Regions from separate parts of the Sinorhizobium sp. NG07B genome, predicted to be linked through region 3. Evidence: predicted binding sites of a transcription regulator. Region 3 holds the regulator's gene; each other region holds the start of a gene.
The links. The regulator LexA, encoded in region 3, represses DNA repair genes until DNA is damaged. The targets are predictions, from matches to a motif close to TGTTCNNNNTGTGTTCNG.
Positions count from the first base shown of each region.

Region 1: a site for LexA is predicted at 2,789-2,806, ahead of parE (DNA topoisomerase IV subunit B). Genes of this name have one in related genera too.
Region 2: a site for LexA is predicted at 4,435-4,452, ahead of CO664_RS05140 (ribonuclease). Genes of this name have one in related genera too.

Region 1 covers NZ_NWTD01000001.1:1,970,506-1,977,120, reverse strand. The annotation lists gene CO664_RS09650 (GNAT family N-acetyltransferase) at 1-463, shown strand, start outside; gene parE (DNA topoisomerase IV subunit B) at 609-2,672, opposite strand; gene CO664_RS09640 (alpha/beta fold hydrolase) at 2,871-3,791, shown strand; gene CO664_RS09635 (FAD-binding oxidoreductase) at 3,825-5,141, shown strand; gene CO664_RS09630 (YceI family protein) at 5,148-5,732, opposite strand; gene CO664_RS09625 (cytochrome b) at 5,729-6,355, opposite strand; gene tpiA (triose-phosphate isomerase) at 6,570-6,615, shown strand, end outside.
Region 2 covers NZ_NWTD01000001.1:1,060,541-1,067,155, reverse strand. The annotation lists gene metF (methylenetetrahydrofolate reductase [NAD(P)H]) at 1-551, opposite strand, end outside; gene CO664_RS05150 (metalloregulator ArsR/SmtB family transcription factor) at 554-1,573, opposite strand; gene ettA (energy-dependent translational throttle protein EttA) at 1,868-3,517, opposite strand; gene CO664_RS05140 (ribonuclease) at 3,637-4,410, opposite strand; gene CO664_RS05135 (alpha/beta hydrolase) at 4,643-5,596, shown strand; gene CO664_RS05130 (thiamine pyrophosphate-binding protein) at 5,655-6,615, shown strand, end outside.
Region 3 covers NZ_NWTD01000001.1:1,674,534-1,681,148, forward strand. The annotation lists gene CO664_RS08010 (DUF2264 domain-containing protein) at 1-1,072, shown strand, start outside; gene CO664_RS08015 (hydroxyacid dehydrogenase) at 1,069-2,079, shown strand; gene CO664_RS08020 (sugar phosphate isomerase/epimerase) at 2,076-2,846, shown strand; tRNA gene CO664_RS08025 (tRNA-Ala) at 2,934-3,009, shown strand; gene CO664_RS30630 (hypothetical protein) at 3,322-3,489, shown strand; gene lexA (transcriptional repressor LexA) at 3,724-4,434, shown strand; gene ligD (non-homologous end-joining DNA ligase) at 4,873-5,847, opposite strand; gene CO664_RS08045 (hypothetical protein) at 5,880-6,239, opposite strand; gene CO664_RS08050 (hypothetical protein) at 6,439-6,615, shown strand, end outside.

The DNA of each region.
Region 1 (6,615 bases), 300 kb from region 3:
CACCATCGCCGAGGAACCACCGCGCCAGCCGGCCATCGTCCGCCTGCTCGAACTCTCCGATGCCTACGCGGCATCGCTTTATCCGGCTGAAAGCAACCATCTGGTCGACGTCTCGATCCTGGAAAAGCCGACGGTGTCCTTCCTTGTCGCACGATCCAACGGCACGATCGTCGGCTGCTGCGCGCTCGTGGACGCCGGCGACGGGACGGCCGAGATCAAGCGGATGTTCGTCGATCCGGAGGCGAGGGGGCTGAAAGTCGGCAAACGGCTTCTCGCTGCGCTGGAAGCGAAGGCGGAAAAACTGGGCCTCTCCACGATTCGACTGGAGACTGGCATCTACCAGCCGGAGGCGATCGGCCTCTACAGATCGTTCGGTTACGTCGAGCGGCCGCCCTTCGGCAGCTATCTGCCCGATCCGCTTAGCCTGTTCATGGAGAAAAGCGTGGGGCAGACGACGACTTGAGCGGGAGCGGCTGTTGCGCCTCATCCCGCTGCCGCGACCTCTCCCCGCTGGCGGGGAGAAGGGGCGATGCCGCGCAGTCTCCTCGCGCGGGGAGAGGGCTAGGGTGAGGGGCATCTATGCATTGCGCCAATGACCGGCAAGCGCCTCAAATATCCAGATTCTCCGCGAACACGGCGCGCTCCTGGATGAAGCGGAAGCGGGCGTCGGCCTTTGTGCCCATCAGGTTGTCGACGGCCTCGCGCGTGCCCTCGAAATCGACGTCGTCGATCTCGACCTTGAGCAGGGTCCGGTTGGCCGGATCCATGGTCGTTTCCTTGAGCTGCGCCGGCAGCATCTCGCCCAAACCCTTGAACCGGCCGATCTCGACCTTGCCGCGGCCGTTGAATTCGGTGCGCATCAGTTCTTCGCGATGCGCGTCGTCGCGGGCATAGAGCGTCTTCGAACCCTGGCTCAAGCGGTAGAGCGGCGGCACCGCGAGATAGAGGTGGCCGCTGCGGATAAGCTCCGGCATCTCCTGATAGAAGAAGGTGATCAGCAGCGAAGCGATGTGGGCGCCGTCGACGTCCGCGTCGGTCATGATGATGACGCGCTCGTAGCGGAGGTCCTCTTCGCGGTACTTCGACCGCGTGCCGCAGCCGAGCGCCTGGACGAGATCGGTGATCTGCTGGTTGGCGCCGAGCTTCTCGCGGCCGGCGCTGGCGACGTTGAGGATCTTGCCGCGCAAGGGCAGGATCGCCTGGTTGGCGCGATTGCGCGCCTGCTTGGCCGAGCCGCCGGCCGAGTCACCCTCGACGATGAAGAGCTCTGCGCCTTCCGCCGTGTTCTGCGCGCAGTCGGCGAGCTTGCCGGGAAGGCGCAGCTTGCGCACCGCGGTCTTGCGGTTGACTTCCTTTTCCTTGCGCCGGCGGACGCGTTCTTCGGCCCGCTCGATGACCCAGTCGAGAAGCTTTGCGGCTTCCGCCGGATTGTCGGCGAGGTAGTGGTCGAAGGGGTCGCGGAGCGCATTTTCGACGATGCGCTGGGCTTCGACGGTCGCCAGCTTGTCCTTCGTCTGCCCAACGAATTCCGGCTCCCGGATGAAGACCGAGAGCATCCCTGCTGCCGAGATCATCACGTCGTCGGTCGTGACGATCGCGGCCCGCTTGTTCTGGGTGAGTTCGGCGTAGTTCTTCAGGCCCTTGGTCAGCGCGATGCGCAGCCCCGCCTCGTGCGTGCCGCCTTCGGGCGTCGGGATCGTGTTGCAGTAGGAGTGGATTTGCTGGTCGCCGCCATACCAGGTAACCGCCCATTCGAGCGAGCCGTGGCCGCCCGCCTTTTCAGACTTGCCGGCAAAGATCTCGCGGGTGACGGTGAATTCCTTGCCGAGCGTCGCCGCGAGATAGTCCTTGAGACCGCCGGGGAAGTGGAACACTGCCCTGTCCGGGGTCTCCGAGCCTTCCGGCAACAGCGATGGGTCGCAGGACCAGCGGATCTCGACGCCGCCGAAGAGATAGGCCTTGGAGCGGGCCATGCGGAAGAGCCGCGCCGGCTCGAAGCGGGCATGCGGGCCGAAAATCTGCGGGTCCGGATGGAAGCGGACCTTGGTGCCCCGGCGATTGTGCACTTCGCCGAGCTCTTCGAGTCCGCCCTGCGGAATGCCGCGGGAGAAGCGCTGCCGGTAGAGTTTGCGGTTGCGCGCCACCTCGACCTCGAGCGAGTCCGACAGCGCATTGACCACCGAAACACCGACGCCATGCAGGCCGCCCGAAGTCTCGTAAGCCTTGCCGTCGAACTTGCCGCCGGCATGCAGCACCGTCATGACCACTTCGAGGGTCGACTTGTTGGGGAATTTCGGGTGGTTTTCGACCGGAATGCCGCGGCCGTTGTCGGTCACCGTCAGGAAGCCTTCTGCATCGAGGTTGACTTCGATGAAGTTGGCGTGGCCGGCGACCGCCTCGTCCATCGAGTTGTCGATCACCTCGGCGAAGAGGTGGTGCAGTGCCTTTTCGTCCGTTCCGCCGATATACATGCCCGGCCGCCGGCGTACCGGTTCCAGCCCCTCGAGGACCTCGATTGCCGAGGCATCGTAATCGCTGCCATCGCTGCTCTTCGGTGCGGGCCGCGCTACATCGTTGCCGGCGGCAGGCGCCGTCGGCTTGCGCGGCGCGCCGGCATCGGCCGGCTTCGGCTGCAAGGGCATGGCGGAAAAGAGGTCGCTGCTGTCGTCCATGGAGTGGTTAGATCGTTCCTGTCGTCTCTATCGGCAAGGCAATAGCAAGACCGCGTCGCCGTCGCCATCCCCTGGCGTCCGAATCACCGGAATTCTGCCAGAGTCTTGCTGAAAGCGCGAACAAAAGGCGAATTTGCGGATGTGAAGGCCCGACAATGCGGTGAATTGCGGCTTGAGTGTTGCGTCGCGAAGGTGCCGATGGCAAGGCATGAGCCGAACCAGGGAGCCCGTCGGGTGTCTATGTCCACAATTGTTTTCTCCGTCCGGTGCCTGATTGCCGCGCTGCTCCTTTCAAGCGTTGTCCTCGCCGCCGAGGCGAAACCGTTGCAGCCCTACAAGGATGCATTGTTCGGCTATCCCGGAATCCTGCGGGAGGAGGATGGCGGCGATTTCCGCGTTATCGACTACCAGGAGATCAGGGACATCAACGGTCGCGATCAGATTCCGGAGCGGCGCGTCAAGCGGGCCTATTTATCGCTCGGCGTCAAGAGTTCCCAGGCCAACGAGACGCTCGACCTCGACAGCCGTTCTCTCGACGTCACGCGCGTCGGCGGGAATCGTGGGGCAGCCTTCACGGTAATCTTCATTCACGGGCGCGGCGGCGACCGCCGCCTCGGCGCCAACGACTTCTCCTTCGGCGGCAATTTCAACCGGCTGAAAAATCTGGCGGTCAACAATGGCGGTACTTATTATGCGCCAAGCGTGCGCTCCTTCGATGCGGCAGGCGTGGCTGATATTGCGGCGCTGATCCACTTTGCCGCCGAGCGATCCGGCAACCGGCCGGTCGTCTTGGCCTGCGCTTCCATGGGCAGTTTCATCTGCTGGGGCATATCGCGCGATCAGCAGGCGACCGCGGTATTGAGCGGCATGATGGTGATGGGCGGGGTCGCGGACCCAGCGTTTCAGGAGAGTGCCGCCTACAAGGCAAGGCTGCCGATGTTCTTCAGCCATGGCAGCAATGACAGCGTCTATGCCGCCGAGGCGCAGGTTGCGCTATATCGCTCGCTGAAGAGCAAGGACTATCCCGCTCGCTTCGTGCTGTTTGAGACCGGTTCGCATGGGACACCGGTGCGCATGACCGACTGGCGGGATGCGCTGAACTGGATTCTTGAGCGTTAGCCGAATGCTCGCGGTCGTTAATGGAAATTCCGCATGAACAAGGTTGAAAGCTGGCGTTGGCTGCAGGAGCATCCCCAAGGCGCCATCTCGCCGGACGACTACGAGGATCGGCTCGGTACGGGCGCGCCCCTGGCCTATCTGCCCTTCGGCAACGGCCTGAGCTATGGCGATGTCTGCCGTAATGATCGAGGAACGTTGATCGACGGCGCCAGGCACGGCCGCATCCTCGCCTTCGATCCGGGGACCGGGGTGATGACCTGCGAGGCCGGCGCCACGCTGCGCGACATTCTCGTCAAGGTCATACCGCATCGCTTCTTCCTGCCGGTGACACCGGGGTCGGGTCTCGTCACGGTCGGCGGCGCCATCGCCAATGACGTTCATGGCAAAAACCATCATGCCCGCGGCGCCTTCGGCAATCATGTCCGGCGCCTGACGCTGCTGCGCTCGGACGGCGAACGTCTGGTCTGTTCCGCCGAGGAGAACGCCGAGCTCTTTGCCGCCACGATCGGCGGCATGGGCCTGACGGGACTGATCCTCGATGCCGAACTGCGGCTGATGAAAGTGCCTTCGCCGCATATCCAACAGCACACCATTCGCTTCGAATGTCTCGAGGACTATTTCGCACTGGTGGACCGTGTCGGCGAAGAGCATGAATATTCCGTCGCCTGGATCGATCAAATGGCCGGCGGCCGGCGGACGGGCAGGGGCGTGCTCTGGGCTGCCGATCACGCCGACGCATCCTGCGAATATCCGGACATCCCCAAGGGACCAAAGCCTTCGCTGCCCCTGTCCCCGCCGTTCAATCCGCTAAATTCCCTGACGGTGAAGGCCCTTAACGAATATCGCTTTCGCAGCGAAGCGCCCGGTGAAATGGTCTCGACGGTAAAATGGACGTCCTATTTCCATCCGCTTGACCGGCTCGGTGCGTGGCACCGGCTCTACGGGCCGCTGGGTCCTTGTCGGCACCAAAGCGTCTATCCGGCCGAGAATGCCGAGGAGACGACGCTTCGCCTCTTGAAGACCGCGCGCGAACACGGCCACGCCTCCTTCCTGACTGCGGTGCACCGTTTCGGGGACGCCGAAGGGCGAGGCTTGCTTTCCTTTCCTCGGCCGGGTTTCGCACTGACCTTGGACTTCGCCTATCAAGGCGAAGTGACCGTAAAACTGTTCGACGCTTTGGACCGCATTGCCGTCGAAGTCGGCGGGGCGGTGAATCCGAGCGCGGATTTCCGCATGAGCCCCGCGGTTTTCGAGGCCTCCTTCCCGTCCTGGCAAAAACTCGAAGCGCTGCGAGATCCGGCTATCGTTTCGGATTTCTGGAGGCGCACGGCGCTTGCTTTCAAGGGCTGACGACGGTCAACGCCTCACTCCCTTAATGTTCATGTCGAACTCGACCACGTTGGAATAAATGGGGGTGCCGACGTCCATGCCGTAGGGTGAGCGGCGGATGCTGCCGCGGATGGTGAAGGAAATCGAGCGCTTGTCCCAGTCGATCAGGGTGACGGCGAAGCGTTCCTTGCGCGTCTTGCCACGCGCCGTCAGTGCACCCTCTACCGTCGCGCTACCGGGGCCGGTCTGGGTGACGTTTGTGGAGCGGAAGGTCACGGTCTGAAAATTGGCCGTGTCGAAGACCGCGCTCGACCGCAGGAAATTCTCGATGCGGCGCTCCCTGGCCCTGACGCTCTCCGGAAAGAGCGTGAACTCGACCGACGAACGCGAGACGTTGCTGCCATCTATCCGAAACTTGCCGGAGAACTTTGCGAAGTTGCCGGCGATTCCGCCGCCGCCCGTCTGCCCGATGCTGAAATGGATGCGCGAGGAGTTGGAGATGCTGTAGCTTCCGGCCGCATCCGCGAGCGACGGCGCCTGTGCGTTGGCCGGTAGAGCAGCAGCGATCAACGCGAAGGCTGCAGTCAGGGCGAGATGGCGATGAGCGCTCATGGATCATTCCTCCCGGCAAGGGGCCTGTTGGTTTCTCCACCCGGGACTGGCCCCGCATCGCTCCTGCTGGAGGCGGAGCGCAGCATGCGGATCAACACCTCGTCGCCTCGGACGAACTGATGATAGAGCGCCGCCACAGCGTGGATGGCCACCAAAACGAGCATGACATAGGCGAGCAATGCGTGAGTGCGGGCCCAGAACGCCTCGGCGCTTTCCGATTGCGGCAGCGGTAGATGCGGTATGATGATGATGTTGAAGTAGAAGCTCGGCATGTTCAGTGTCGAGGCGGAGGCGACGGCCCAGCCGGCCAGCGGCACGATGACCCCAAGGAGGATCAGTATCCCGTGCGTTTGGCGCGCCGCGGCATATTCAAACGGATGGAGGCCCGGAACGGGCTGCGGGGTCCGCTCTGCCAGCCACCAGAGGGCTCTCAAGAGCGCGAGCCCCAAGGCAGTGAAGCCGAGCGACTTGTGCCATTGGTAAAGCGAGAACTGCAGCGCCGGATCGAGCTCGATTCGCCGCATGGCGAAGCCGACCAGCATCAGGCCGAGGATGAGCAGCACGATCGTCCAGTGCAGCACGATCGTTACCGTTCCGAAGCCGTTCTCGCGGTTGCGCAGCATTGGGTGACTTGACCAGCTGTCTGCCGTTGACGTGAGACGCCCCAAGGCTTCGTTTTATTCGAAATGCTCCAGTCCAAAGTTCGCTCCGGGATCGTTCATACGCGCAGCACCTATTGGCCGGATGGCGCCGGAATCTGCGGCGAGGTGCTTTCATTTGCCTAACCGATTTGCTAGGCCGCTTGCCCGAGAGGCTTTGATCCCGGAGGAAGAACTGATGACGCCTGACATTCGCCCGCTCGTTGCCGGCAACTGGAAGATGA
Region 2 (6,615 bases), 610 kb from region 3:
AAGAACTGGGTGATCGCGCGCGTGGCGCCGCTGTCGACCTTGCGCTTCAGCATGTCGATATCGGCCGCGACATCAGCGCTCTCCGGGTGCTTTTCCGGATAGGCAGAGACGGAAATCTCGAAATCGCCGCGGGCACGAAGCGCCTTGACGAGCGACGCCGAGCTTTCATATCCGCCCGGAAAGGGCTCATAGGCACTGCCGATACCGCCCTGCGGGTCGCCCCTCAGCGCCACGAAATGCCGGACGCCACAGGCGACGAACTCGTCGATCACCGCATCGACCTCGGCCTTCGGTGCGCCGACACAGGTCAGGTGGGCCGCCGTGTTGTTCAGCCCCATCTCCCTGATCATCCGCTTGACGGTGGTCAGCGAACGCGCCTTGGTCGAGCCGCCGGCTCCGTAGGTCACCGTCTGAAATGCCGGCGCGAAGACCGAGAGATCCGATATGGTCTGGAAGAGCTGGATTTCCATCTCTTCGTTCTTCGGCGGAAAGTATTCGAAGGAAAGTCTGAGATTGCCGCGCTCCGCGGGATAAAGCGTCCGTGCGTTCATTCTCAGATTCCCCCTGCCTGTAGGCGCTGTCGCGGCATATCGGCCACAGCGGCAGCCCGCTCGTCGCGCGCCAGCCAGATCGTCACCGTCAGTTTTCCCTCTTCCCCGCCTTCCGGGGCAAGATCCGTCGTCTTCTCGAGTGTCAGTCCGGCCTTCTGCAGCCAATCGGCCATCGTCTGATGGGCAAAGCCAAGGCGGGCATGAGCGTGCTCGTTGCGCAGATATTCGAGGCCATGCGGGGCAAAATCGATGATCACGAGCCGCCCTCCGGGCACGAGCATGCGTGCCGCCTCGGCGATCGCCGCTTCCGGATCTTCGAGGAAGTGGAGCACTTGATGGATCGTCACGAGATCGAAGGACTGGCCGTCCAGCGGCAGGTTGAAGATGTCGCCGTGGCGGATCGAAGCCTTGGTGATGCCGGCCCGGTCGAGATTGGAACGTGCCACCGCCAGCATGTCACGGCTGGCGTCGACGCCGATACCGCGCCGGTAGAGCCCCTCGAAGAGCTGCAGGATGCGGCCCGTGCCGGTTCCGAGATCGAGCAGGCTGTCGACCGGTTCGTCGCCGACCATCGTCTTCAAGGCTGCCTCGACGTCGCCTTCGCTGACATGCAGGCGCCTCAATTCGTCCCACTCGGCAGCGTTGCGGCTGAAATAGGCCTGGGCCTTCTCGGCGCGCGCCTTCTTCAGGGTCGCGAGCCGAATGGAATCTCTGGCAAGGATCGCATCGTCCGGTGCCGACGCCGCGAGAAGCTCGCGGACAAGCGCGACCCGCCCGCCCTCCTGCCGCAGACGGAAATAGGCCCAGGCGCCCTCCTGGTAGCGATCGATCAGCGCCACTTCCGCAAGCAGTTTCAGGTGCCGGGAAATGCGAGGCTGCGACTGGCCGAGAATTTCGGTAAGATCGGTCACGGTCAGATCGCCGGCCGCAAGCAGCGCCAGAAGACGCATGCGCGTCGGCTCGCCCGCCGCCTTCAGGACGTCGACCAAGGCATCCAAGCCAAGCGTTCCACGGTTCGTCATCGCGATCCTCATCAACACATAAAGATATGTTTATGTGATTTGAAGACGGCGCGCAAGCGGGATTTGCGCGGAAAGGCAAGGAGATGACGCTTCCCGGACATGAAAGCGGGCAGACCTTACGATCCGCCCGCGCAGCGATGTTACGAGTTCTGGACGCGGCAGCCGCGGACATGAGCGGCGGGGCTGCTCAAGCGCGGCTCCCGTCCCGTCGCACAAGTTGCCACATCCGCGCGGCGAATGCGCCGAAGCACACCGGGACATCCGACGGCGTGTGCGGCGCCCCCGAGTGGTTGATTACCGCGTCAGGCGTTTGTACGTCACCCGCTTCGGGTTGACCGAGTCGGGACCGAGCCGGCGGATCTTGTCCTTCTCGTAATCCTCGAAGTTGCCTTCGAACCATTCGACATGGCTGTCGCCCTCGAAGGCGAGGATATGGGTCGCCAGCCGATCGAGGAACATGCGGTCGTGGCTGATGATCACCGCGCAGCCGGCGAAGTTTTCGAGCGCATCCTCGAGTGCGGCAAGCGTCTCGGTGTCGAGGTCGTTGGTCGGCTCGTCGAGCAGGATGACGTTGCCGCCGGCCTTGAGCATCTTGGCGAGGTGCACGCGGTTGCGCTGGCCGCCGGAAAGCGTGCCGACCTTCTGCTGCTGGTCACCGCCCTTGAAATTGAAGGACGAGCAATAGGCCCGCGAATTGACCTCGTGCTTGCCGAGCCTGATGACGTCGTTGCCGCCGGAGATTTCCTCCCACACCGTCTTGTTGCCGTCGAGCGCGTCGCGGCTCTGGTCGACATAGCCGAGTTGCACGCTGTCGCCGATGCGGATCGCGCCCTCTTCGGGCTGCTCCTGGCCGGTGATCATCCGGAACAGCGTCGTCTTACCGGCGCCGTTCGGGCCGATGACGCCGACGATGCCGCCCGGCGGCAGCTTGAAGCTCAGGCCCTCGATCAGCAACTGGTCGTCATAGCCCTTGGAGATGTTCTCCGCTTCGATGACCACCTGGCCGAGCCGCTCGCCGACCGGAATGATGATCTGGGCGTCGCCCGGACGCCTGTCGGCCGCCGCCTTTACCAACTCGTCATAGGCGCGGATACGCGCCTTCGACTTCGCCTGGCGGGCCTTCGGGCTCGAGGCGATCCACTCCTGCTCGCGGCTGATGGCCTTCTGGCGGGTCGCCTCTTCACGCCCTTCCTGGGCCATACGCTTGGCCTTTGCCTGCAGATAGGCGGAATAGTTGCCTTCATAGGGAATGCCGCGGCCACGATCGAGCTCGAGAATCCAGCCGGTGACGTTGTCGAGGAAGTAGCGGTCGTGGGTGATCATCAGCACGGCGCCCGGATATTCGCGCAGGTGCTTTTCGAGCCAGGCGATCGTCTCGGCGTCGAGATGGTTGGTCGGTTCGTCGAGAAGCAGCAGGTCCGGCTGCGACAAGAGCAGCTTGCAGAGTGCCACGCGGCGCTTCTCGCCGCCGGACAGATTGGTGACCTCGGCGTCGCCCGGCGGGCAGCGGAGCGCGTCCATCGCCATTTCGACTTGGCTGTCGAGATCCCAGAGGTTCTGGCTATCGATGATGTCCTGAAGCTTGGCGCCCTCTTCCGCCGTCTCGTCGGAATAGTTCATCATCAGCTCGTTGTAGCGGTCGATGATCGCCTTCTTCGCGGCCACGCCTTCCATGACGTTCTCGAGCACGTTCTTCTGCGCATCGAGCTGCGGCTCCTGCGGCAGGTAGCCGACGGTCGCGCCTTCGGCGACCCAGGCCTCGCCGGTATATTCGTGGTCGAGCCCGGCCATGATCCGCAGAACCGTGGACTTGCCGGCGCCGTTGGGGCCGAGAATGCCGATCTTAGCGTCCGGATAGAACGACAGATGGATATTCTCCAGGACCTTCTTGTTGCCATAGGCCTTGTTGAGCCCGGCCATGTGGTAGATAAACTGACGTGCCATAAAGGAATGCTCCGCATCGGAAGGGGAAATTTGCCCGCTATGTAGGCGAATTATGGTGGCGGGGCAATCGCCAAAGGGCCCTGCCCGCGCCGTTCCCTTGCTGCGATAAGCCTTCCAGTTCAGCCCCGCCCGGCGGCGTCGGCGATCCCCTTGGCGCATTTGAACTCGGTCGGCCCGGCCGCCTTTATGAGGCCCGCGAGACCCGCTTGGCCCGAGAGATCGCCGGAAAGCCCAATGGTGAGACCGGTGATTACGCTGCGGCCCTCGACGGTCTGGCAGCGCATGCGCACCCGATCACCGGCCCCTGCTCCGAAACTCTGTTCGAAGGCCGCCTTGATCTGCTTTTCGCCAATCTCCGAACCGATCCTGTCGGCAAACAGGGCACGCACCGCCGATGCGTTCAGCTCGTCGAGAAGACGAAGCTGGAGCGTGAAATAGTCGTCGGCGTTGTCGGCCTGGCAGGTGCCGCTTCGCAGCCATTGGTGCCGGTCGAGGCCGGATTTCACCCCCGGCATGGCGACGATGAGACGCGCGGCGGTTTCGTCTGCCATGGCGAGTTTCGGCAGCTCGAGCCACTCCCCCTTGCGGTCTTGCGCCTTCAGTTCCGTCTCCACGCCGCAATAGCTCTTCTTCAAGGGCCAAAGGCCGTGGAGCGAGAAATGCGTCGCATCGAACCGGTCCGAGGTCTGGTCGACGCATTCCTTGCGCGTGGGCCGCGTCTCGCAAAAGCCGGGCTGCCAACTGACCGCCAGCACATATTCCGTCCTTGCCCCATCCGGTACCGTCTTCATCTCTTCACCCGGCGACTCCTCTGCGGCGGCCAGAGACGACATCCCCAACCCAAGAGCAAGCGCTGCAACTCTTACCACCTGTACGATAGCTCGCACTGCCATAACGGCCTCCAGTAAATACAAAACGAGAACAAACTAACAACAAAAGCGGGAAGGTTGCAACCCCCAATATGTCTCTTCGAATCGGTTCTGATCTCATGCGCAAGAAGCAACAAGCAGCGATTGCCTTTGACCGCCAAATCGATTTGATATCGCGTGGAGTGTTGGGCGGATGGTGGATCAGCCTCCATCGCAATAGCTGCTCTGCGGCTATTGGATTTGATTGGAGTGAGGCATGTTCGGGCAGGTAAGGACACTTCAAAGCCCGACGGGTGCGACGCTCGCATGGCGCCATCGGACGGCTTCCGATGCGCCGCGAGGCATATTGCTGGTCAGCCACGGGCTTGCCGAACATTCCGGCCGCTACGCCCGCTTTGCCGAAGCCATGGCCCAGCATGGCTTCCATGTCTACGCACACGATCATCGTGGCCACGGCGAGAGCCGCGCGGCCGATGCGCAGCTCGGTCTCTTCTCTAAGCGCGGTGGCTCCGAAAAGGTGATTGCCGATCTGCGCGCCGTGCGGCAGATGGCCGCCGCCAACCATCCCGGGCTGCCGGTCGTGCTGTTCGGCCACTCGATGGGTGGGCTGATCGCCCTGAACGCTGCCGAGACCGATCCGGAACTTTATGACGCGCTCGCCGTCTGGAACTCCAATTTTCGCCCCGGTCCCGCCGGCCGCGGCGGCCAACTGATCCTCGCGATCGAACGAATGCTGAAGGGTTCGGACGTCCCGAGCCCGCTGCTTTCGCAACTCACCTTCGGCGCCTGGAGCAAAGCCATTGCCGCTCGGAAGACCGAATTCGACTGGCTGTCGCGCGACGAGGACGAAGTTGCAAAGTATATCGCCGATCCGCTCTGCGGCTTCGAGACCAGCGTCTCACTCTGGATCGACGTCTTCGAACTTGCCTTTGCCGGTGCGCGGTTCGACCGGCTCGCCCGCTTGCCGGCGACGCTGCCGGTCCACCTGGTCGGCGGCAGCGCCGACCCCTCAACCTTGAACGGCGACGTCGTCGACTGGCTCGGCCGACGCATGAAGGCGCGCGGCATGGCCGACGTGACGATCACGATATATGAGGGAATGCGCCACGAGACGCTCAACGAAATCGGCCGCGAAACCGCGACGGAAGATTTCGCCCGCTGGTGCCTGAAAGCCGTCGGGGTGAGGAACCGCATAGACGAAACAACATGACAGATCCCGCAAGCCGGCGATCTGATCGAAACGGACGATAGCATTGGGAGGTGCCGACATGAAGACGGGCGGGCAACTGGTGGTCGAGGCGCTCATCGCAAACGGCGTCGAGCGCATCTCCTGCGTGCCGGGCGAAAGCTACCTGGCCGTTTTGGATGCGCTCCACGACACCGACATCGACGTCGTCGTCTGCCGCCAGGAAGGCGGTGCGGCGATGATGGCGGATGCCTGGGGCCGGCTGACCGGCGAGCCCGGCATCTGCATGGTCACGCGCGGCCCCGGCGCCACCAATGCCTCCGCCGGGCTTCACGTCGCCCGCCAGGATTCGATCCCGATGATCCTCTTCATCGGCCAGGTGCAGCGTGACGCCCGCGAACGCGAGGCCTTCCAGGAGATCGAATATCGCCGCGCCCTCACCGAGGTCGCCAAATGGGTGGGCGAGATCGACGATCCGGCGCGGATTGCTGAATTCGTCACCCGCGCCTTTGCCGTCGCGACCTCCGGCCGTCCCGGACCGGTGGTTCTGACACTGCCGGAAGACATGCTGACGGAGCGAACGGAAGCTCCGGCCTCCCGCCCTTACCAGCCGGTCGAAAGCCATCCGGGACCGAGCCAGATCGCTCGGCTCGCCGATCTCCTCACGGAAGCGCAGCGCCCAATTGCCATTCTCGGCGGCACCCGCTGGTCCGCGGAAAGCGTTGCCGATTTTGAGCAATTCGCCGAACGCTGGCATCTGCCGGTGGGCTGCTCCTTCCGGCGCCAAATGCTCTTCGATCACCTGCATCCCAGCTATGCCGGCGACGTCGGCATCGGCGTCAACCCGGCGTTGGCAAAGGAAATCAAGGAAGCGGATCTCGTCCTGCTTCTGGGCGGTCGCTTCTCGGAAATGCCCTCCTCCTCTTATACCCTCCTCGATGTCCCCTATCCGAAGCAGAGACTGGTGCATGTCCATCCGGATCCGTCGGAACTCGGCCGCGTCTATAGGCCGGATCTGGCGATCGCCGCGAGCCCGCGCGACT
Region 3 (6,615 bases):
CACCTATCGCTTCGCCTGCGCCAGCTTCTGGTCGGCGCTCGCCTTTGCCGATCTCGAGGCGCTGCCCTGGGGCGAGATCAAGGGCCTTTGCCTTCGCCACCTCAGATGGTGGGCGGACAAACCGATCACCCATCGGGACGGCGTGCTGTCGGTCGGTTACGGCTATCCGAACCTGTTGATGTCGGAAAACTACAATTCAGCGGGCTCTCCCTACTGGGCGTTCAAGGCCTTCCTGCCGCTCGCTGTTTCCAAGAACCATCCGTTCTGGACTTCCCAGGAAACGGCCCCGAGCCCGTCGCCCGACCCGGTGGCGCTCCCCCATCCTGGCATGGTGATGATGCCCGCCAAGGGCGACGTCGTGGCGCTTTCCTCCGGGCAGGAGAACCGGCAAATGCGGTTCGGCTCGGAAAAATACGCGAAATTCGCCTACTCGACGCGTTACGGCTTCAGCGTCGAGAGCGACGAGCGGGCCTTCAGCGGAGGCTCCTTCGATTCGATGCTGGCCTTCAGCGACGACGGCATTCACTACCGTGTGCGCGAGGCGAACGAGGAAGCACGGCTTGCCGGTAACGTGCTCTTTGCGAGGTGGTCGCCCTGGCCGGACGTCTCCGTCGAGACCTGGCTGCTGCCGGCCACGCCCTGGCATGTCCGGGTGCACAGGATCACGACGCCGCGGCCGCTTGAAACTGCCGAGGGCGGCTTTGCCATTGCCAGACGGGACTTCGAAGCCGATACACTTTCCGCACAGGCGGGTTGGGCCTATGCCATCGGCAAAGAGGACTTCAGCGGAATCCACGACCTCGGCTCGACAGTCACGCGCCAAGGTCTGGCACAGAAGGCGGCGCCCAATACCAATCTCATCGCCGCAAAGACCCTGGTGCCGCAATTGCGCGGCACGATCCCCGCCGGTGAGACTATTCTCCGCTGCGCCGTGCTGGCCGTTCGCGACATCTCGGCCGTGTCGGGCGATTGGGAAGGTCCGCCCGCTGTCCCCGAGATCGCCGAACTGCGCACCGTCGCCGAAGAGGGCGTAAGGGTCAGCGCCATGCAAGCGCCGGGACGCATGTCATGACCCCCCCGGCGATTGCCTTCGCGATGCAGCCCGAAAGGACGGAACACGTACTCACACCGGAACTTTTCGCACGCATAGACCGTCTCGCTCGCATACTCGATCGGCAACCCATGACCGTTTTCGGCGACGGCCGGGGAAGCCGCTTGCTCGCCGAAGCGGAGATCCTGGTGACCGGCTGGGGCGCCCCGAGCTTCGATGCGAACGCCCTTCGATCGGCCCCTCGTCTTCGGCTCATCGTCCATGCGGCAGGAACGGTCAAGGACCTGATCGATTTGTCCGTGTTCGATGCAGGAATCACCGTCAGCCATGCGGCCGAAGCCAACGCCGTGCCGGTCGCGGAGTTCACGCTGGCGGCAATCATTTTTTCGGGCAAGCACGTTTTTCGCTTCCGCGACCTTTATGCCGCCGACAGAGGGCGTCAGCGCATCCAGCTGCTGCAGGGGCAGGCTATTGGAAACTACCGCCGCACCATCGGCATCGTTGGCGCCTCGCGGATCGGAAGGCGGGTGATCGACCTGCTTCGCCCCTTCGATTATCGGGTGCTGCTCTACGATCCCTTGGTCGGGGAAGAAAGCGCTTCGGCTATCGGTGTCGAAAAAGCCGATCTCGAGACGCTGATGGCGCATTCGGATATAGTCTCGCTGCATGCGCCTTCTCTGCCCGAGACCCAGCACATGATCGACGGGCGGCGGCTGTCCCTGATGAAGAACGGTGCGACACTGATCAATACGGCGCGGGGTGCGCTCGTGGACGAGGCCGCACTGATAGACCGGCTGAAGACGGGCGCAATCAATGCCGTCATCGACGTGACGGATCCCGAGGTGCCGGAAGGAACGTCGCCTTTCTATGATTTGCCGAACGTCTTCCTAACGCCGCACATTGCCGGCGCCATCGGACTTGAGAGGACGCGACTCGGCGAAATGGCCGTCGACGAAATCGAGCGCTTTCTGGAAGGCCGGCAGCTGCTGTTCGAAGTCCGCAAGCACGACCTGGAGCGCATGGCATGAGCGATTTCGAACCGGGGCTCTGCACCGTCACCTTCAGGAGCTTGCCTCCGGAAAAAATCGTCGGCTTAGCCCGGAGCGCCGGTCTTGCGGCGATCGAATGGGCAGGCGACGCTCATATTGCTCCGGGCGACACGTCCAACGCCCGGATCGTCGGGCTCCTCAGCGCAAGGGCCGAACTGACGACATCCTACGGATCCTATGTCGCGCCACCGACTGACGACCTCATCGAATTCAGGCGTGCGCTCGAGAGCGCGATTGCACTCGGTGCCTCGAATATCCGCATCTGGCCAGGCACCCGCCGGCGCGATTCAAAGGACTACAGCGCAGGCGAAAGACGTGATGCCGCAAAGGCGATCCGCGACATGGGCGCCGAAGCCGCGCGCCACCGCGTGACCGTCTCGCTGGAATATCACCCGCAATCGCTGACTGACACGACCGACTCGGCAAGCCGCCTGATCGACGCGATCGCCCACGACAATGTTTATCTCTATTGGCAGCCGCGGCCCGGGCTGGAGCTCGGCGAGGCGCTCGCAGAGGTCGCCCGCATCGGTCAGCATGTATCTCATGTCCACGTCTTCGCCTGGGATCGAAATCGCAACCGTTTTCCCCTGGCATCGGCATCCGACTATTGGCGAAGCGTCCTCACGGCCCTCCCCGCATCGCGCTGGACCGGGCGACGCTTTGCAATGCTGGAATTCGTCGCCAATGACGATCCCGCCGCCTTCATCGAGGACGCCGCGACGCTCAAGCAAATTCTCCTCGAGTGACATCCACGACGGCCCCGATCCTCCCCACGCGAGACGCCGGGAGGGACTGGCGCGGGCGCTCAAATCCGCCTATATAGGTGAACGGCTGGGGTCGTAGCTCAGTTGGGAGAGCGCCGCAATCGCACTGCGGAGGTCGAGGGTTCGACTCCCTTCGACTCCACCAAACGACCTTTGTCCGACCCGGAGACATAGGTAACAGAACATCGCTAAGACATCAGCGACATCTCTGTAGCGGGCCGATCCGACGTGGCTCGTCACCCTCGGACGACCACCACTTCAGACTGTATTCGCAGCAGACCCATTGCGAACGCGAATTCCGTTAAGAAGCGAGCGACCCGAAGTCAGAGGGAGCGGTGTTTTCCACCCGATGTGCCGTCTTCCCGCCTTGCCCCTCGCTTGCCAAAGAGCCTGATTTGAGAGAGACTTAGCACCTGGCATCATTGCATATCGGCAACTCCCGCAAGTGGGGACTACCATGCCTCTCAAATCTCTGATCGCCGCCGCCTTAATCGCTCTTCTCACACTTTCAGGATGCGCCACGACAGGCGCTACGGGCAACACGACCTACACCCAGTGGTACGGCCCCTACCCTGAACCCGACTTCGACGTTCTTAGCCCCGGCGGGCTGCGCCTCGCCTACTAGGACGGCTTGTCAAGACGATGCACAGCGTCGTCAAAGGTGAGCAAACGCTCGCCTATGTGTGACGCTTGCCGCACGCAAGTCTTCACCACCATCGAAACCCGCAAACCGTCCGTGCCGCCCTGATAGCGGACGCGCCTCGACGCATGAGTTCACGGAATATTAAGTGCTTGCGGAACACATATGGAACGGATAGTTTCTGTTCTTGATTTGTTTCGCGAATCTGGAGTGACGCGCATGCTGACCCGCAAGCAACAGGAATTGCTTCTGTTCATTCATGAACGGATGAAGGAATCCGGGGTCCCGCCCTCCTTCGACGAGATGAAAGATGCGCTCGATCTTGCGTCGAAATCGGGCATCCACCGGCTGATCACTGCGCTGGAAGAACGCGGTTTCATTCGCCGGCTACCCAATCGGGCCCGAGCGCTCGAGGTCATCAAGCTGCCGGAAGCCTATTCGAGCCCAGCCCAGCCGCGGCGCGGCTTCTCGCCGAGCGTCATCGAGGGCAGCCTCGGCAAGCCCCCGGCACCGAAGCCGGCGCCAACGCCACCGGTCGAGAGCGCGTCTATGACAGTGCCGGTCATGGGCCGGATCGCCGCCGGCGTGCCGATTTCGGCCATTCAGAACAATACGCACGAGATTTCCGTGCCGGTCGAGATGATCGGCAGCGGCGAGCACTACGCCCTCGAAATCAAGGGCGATTCGATGATCGAGGCGGGCATTCTCGATGGCGACACGGTGATCATCCGCAACGCCAGCACCGCCAGCCCGGGCGACATCGTCGTCGCCCTGATCGACGACGAGGAGGCAACCTTGAAGCGATTCCGCCGCAAGGGCGCATCGATCGCACTGGAAGCGGCGAATCCGGCTTACGAAACGCGCATCTTCGGACCCGACCGCGTGAAAATTCAGGGCAAACTCGTCGGTCTGATCCGGCGCTATCACTAGGCCGATTTGGGTTCCTGTGCCGATCCTGTGTGCGGTCGTTTCGCGCGGTCGCGACGACAGAACTGTTCTCTTTGCCTTCCGTGATCTCGCTTACTGCGGCCGGCGTTTATTGGTCTCGGCGTCCGCCATGCCACCGGCAAGAAGCGCTCTCGTATTCCGGCCTGTTCAAAGCTGTTTGTGGGCGTCTTTTTTGAACGTCTCCCTCTTGCGCTCCACATGGATTCGTTTTAAACGCCCGCCATCGCTCGATTTTACGAGCACGAGAGGCCTCGTGGCGGAGTGGTGACGCAGAGGACTGCAAATCCCCTCCACTTTCAATAAAATCAATATCGTTTCTGAAAAAGCGGCCGAAAATACCTCGTTTTCCGTCGTTTTTGGCACATTGATTTTTCAGAGGAATTCAGAGTTTTCAGAAACGCCATCGGGCCGATTTTTACGTCAGTTTGTGAGCTCGAACACCGTCGCATCGTCGGCCCTCTCCCTTATGCCTTTGAACGACGGATGCCGGAGCTTGCCATCCTGTGTCCAGGCGCGATACTCGGCCTCAGCGACCAGCACTGGCTCGACGAAGACGGCCCCCTTCCTCTTCAGGTTCACCGCCGGCGAATCCGTCCGGATTGCCTCGAGCAGCTCGCGCAGCTTGGCTGACTCCGCGTACGTCCATCCGGTTCCGCAGCCGCCGACATAGACAAGCTCACCCCTCCTCCTTGCCGCCAGCAGCAGCCGACCGATCGCGCCGGGGACGGTTGACGGCTCGAAGCCGACGATCACGAAGCTGTCGCTGCGCACGCACTTGATCTTCTGCCAGTCGGGCCGACGGCCGGAGTGATATGGCTTGTCACGGCGCTTGGCGACAATCCCCTCGAGGCCGTGCTCGCAGGCGATCCGGAAGAACTCTTCCCCACTCGCCTCGACTTCCTCCGACAGCCGAATGACACCGGCACGGCCGGCGACGATCGGCTCCAGCAGCCGCCGGCGTTCGCTGAGTGGCAGCCGGCGCAGGTCGCGACCGTCGAGATAGAGGAGATCGAACGCGAAGAAGAGGATTTCGCGGGGATCGTGCAGACTGGGCTTCCTGCCGAGGGCACGCTGCAGCATGCCGAAGTCAGAGCGGCCGTGCTCATCGAGCACGACCGCCTCGCCGTCGAGGATTGCGGTCATCAGCCCAAGAAGCCGCGCCTCGGCAGCGATTGAAGGGAAGCGGCTCGTCCAATCGTAGCCGCCGCGAGTGATGATCCGCACGCGACCGGTCTCGATATGGACGGCCAGGCGGTAGCCGTCCCACTTCACCTCGAAGGCCCAGTCCCGCCCTGATGGAGGCCGATCGACGAGCGTTGCGACGCAAGGCTCTACCCGCGCCGGCAGAGGGTCCGGCGGCGCTTCTGGCGGCTTATTCGAGGATGCTCTGGCCATGAGCAATTAACGCGCGGATCAGGGAAAAAGCCTCATCGATGGGCCTTCCTCCATCCAGCTTCGCGCGCGGCCTCCTCAGAGCAGAACCACCATTCGCCGTTCAACAGGCTAATACGCGTCTCGCTGTAATACTCCTGGCCCGGGATGTGATAGATGCGTTCGCCAGTCTGGTAGCTGATATTGCCTTTAATGTCGCAGCCGACGATGGGCGGTATAAACTCAGAAGCGGCGAACAGCGCTATCGCCGCAACGCCAACAATGCCGGTAACTGAACCGCCTTGCTGTTTGCGTGCCCATTTGTCGCGATGGTTCGGCCAGGCTCGTTCGGGCACGTTACCCTTCACAGGACGCTTGCTGCGCTGTTTCGGGTCAAACTCGAAGACTTTTCCCATTACATCCTCCAACGCGAGGATGCCGCCCATCGATGTGGGCGTCTAGCCGCCCAAATGGAGTAGTTTTGGGAGCAAACGCAAACCGCATTGACTCTCGCTGAAACCAGAACATAATAAGAACATTCATCGGCGTTGCGGCCGCCAATCGGAAAACCCGTGGGGTAAAAGACTCCGTTGCGTGCGCGGAGAAGGAGACGTCATGTCTGCTGAGAAGCAAACTTCCGACATCGACGAATTCGATGCGTGGATGGATGAGGTCGCATCGGCACTTGCCTGGCATGGCGGAGACGCGGAAGCGACAATCCGGACGCTCCTCGCCGACTGCAAGCATCTACGAGAGCAACTGGCACTGGCTCAGATTGCGATGGGTCTGGGC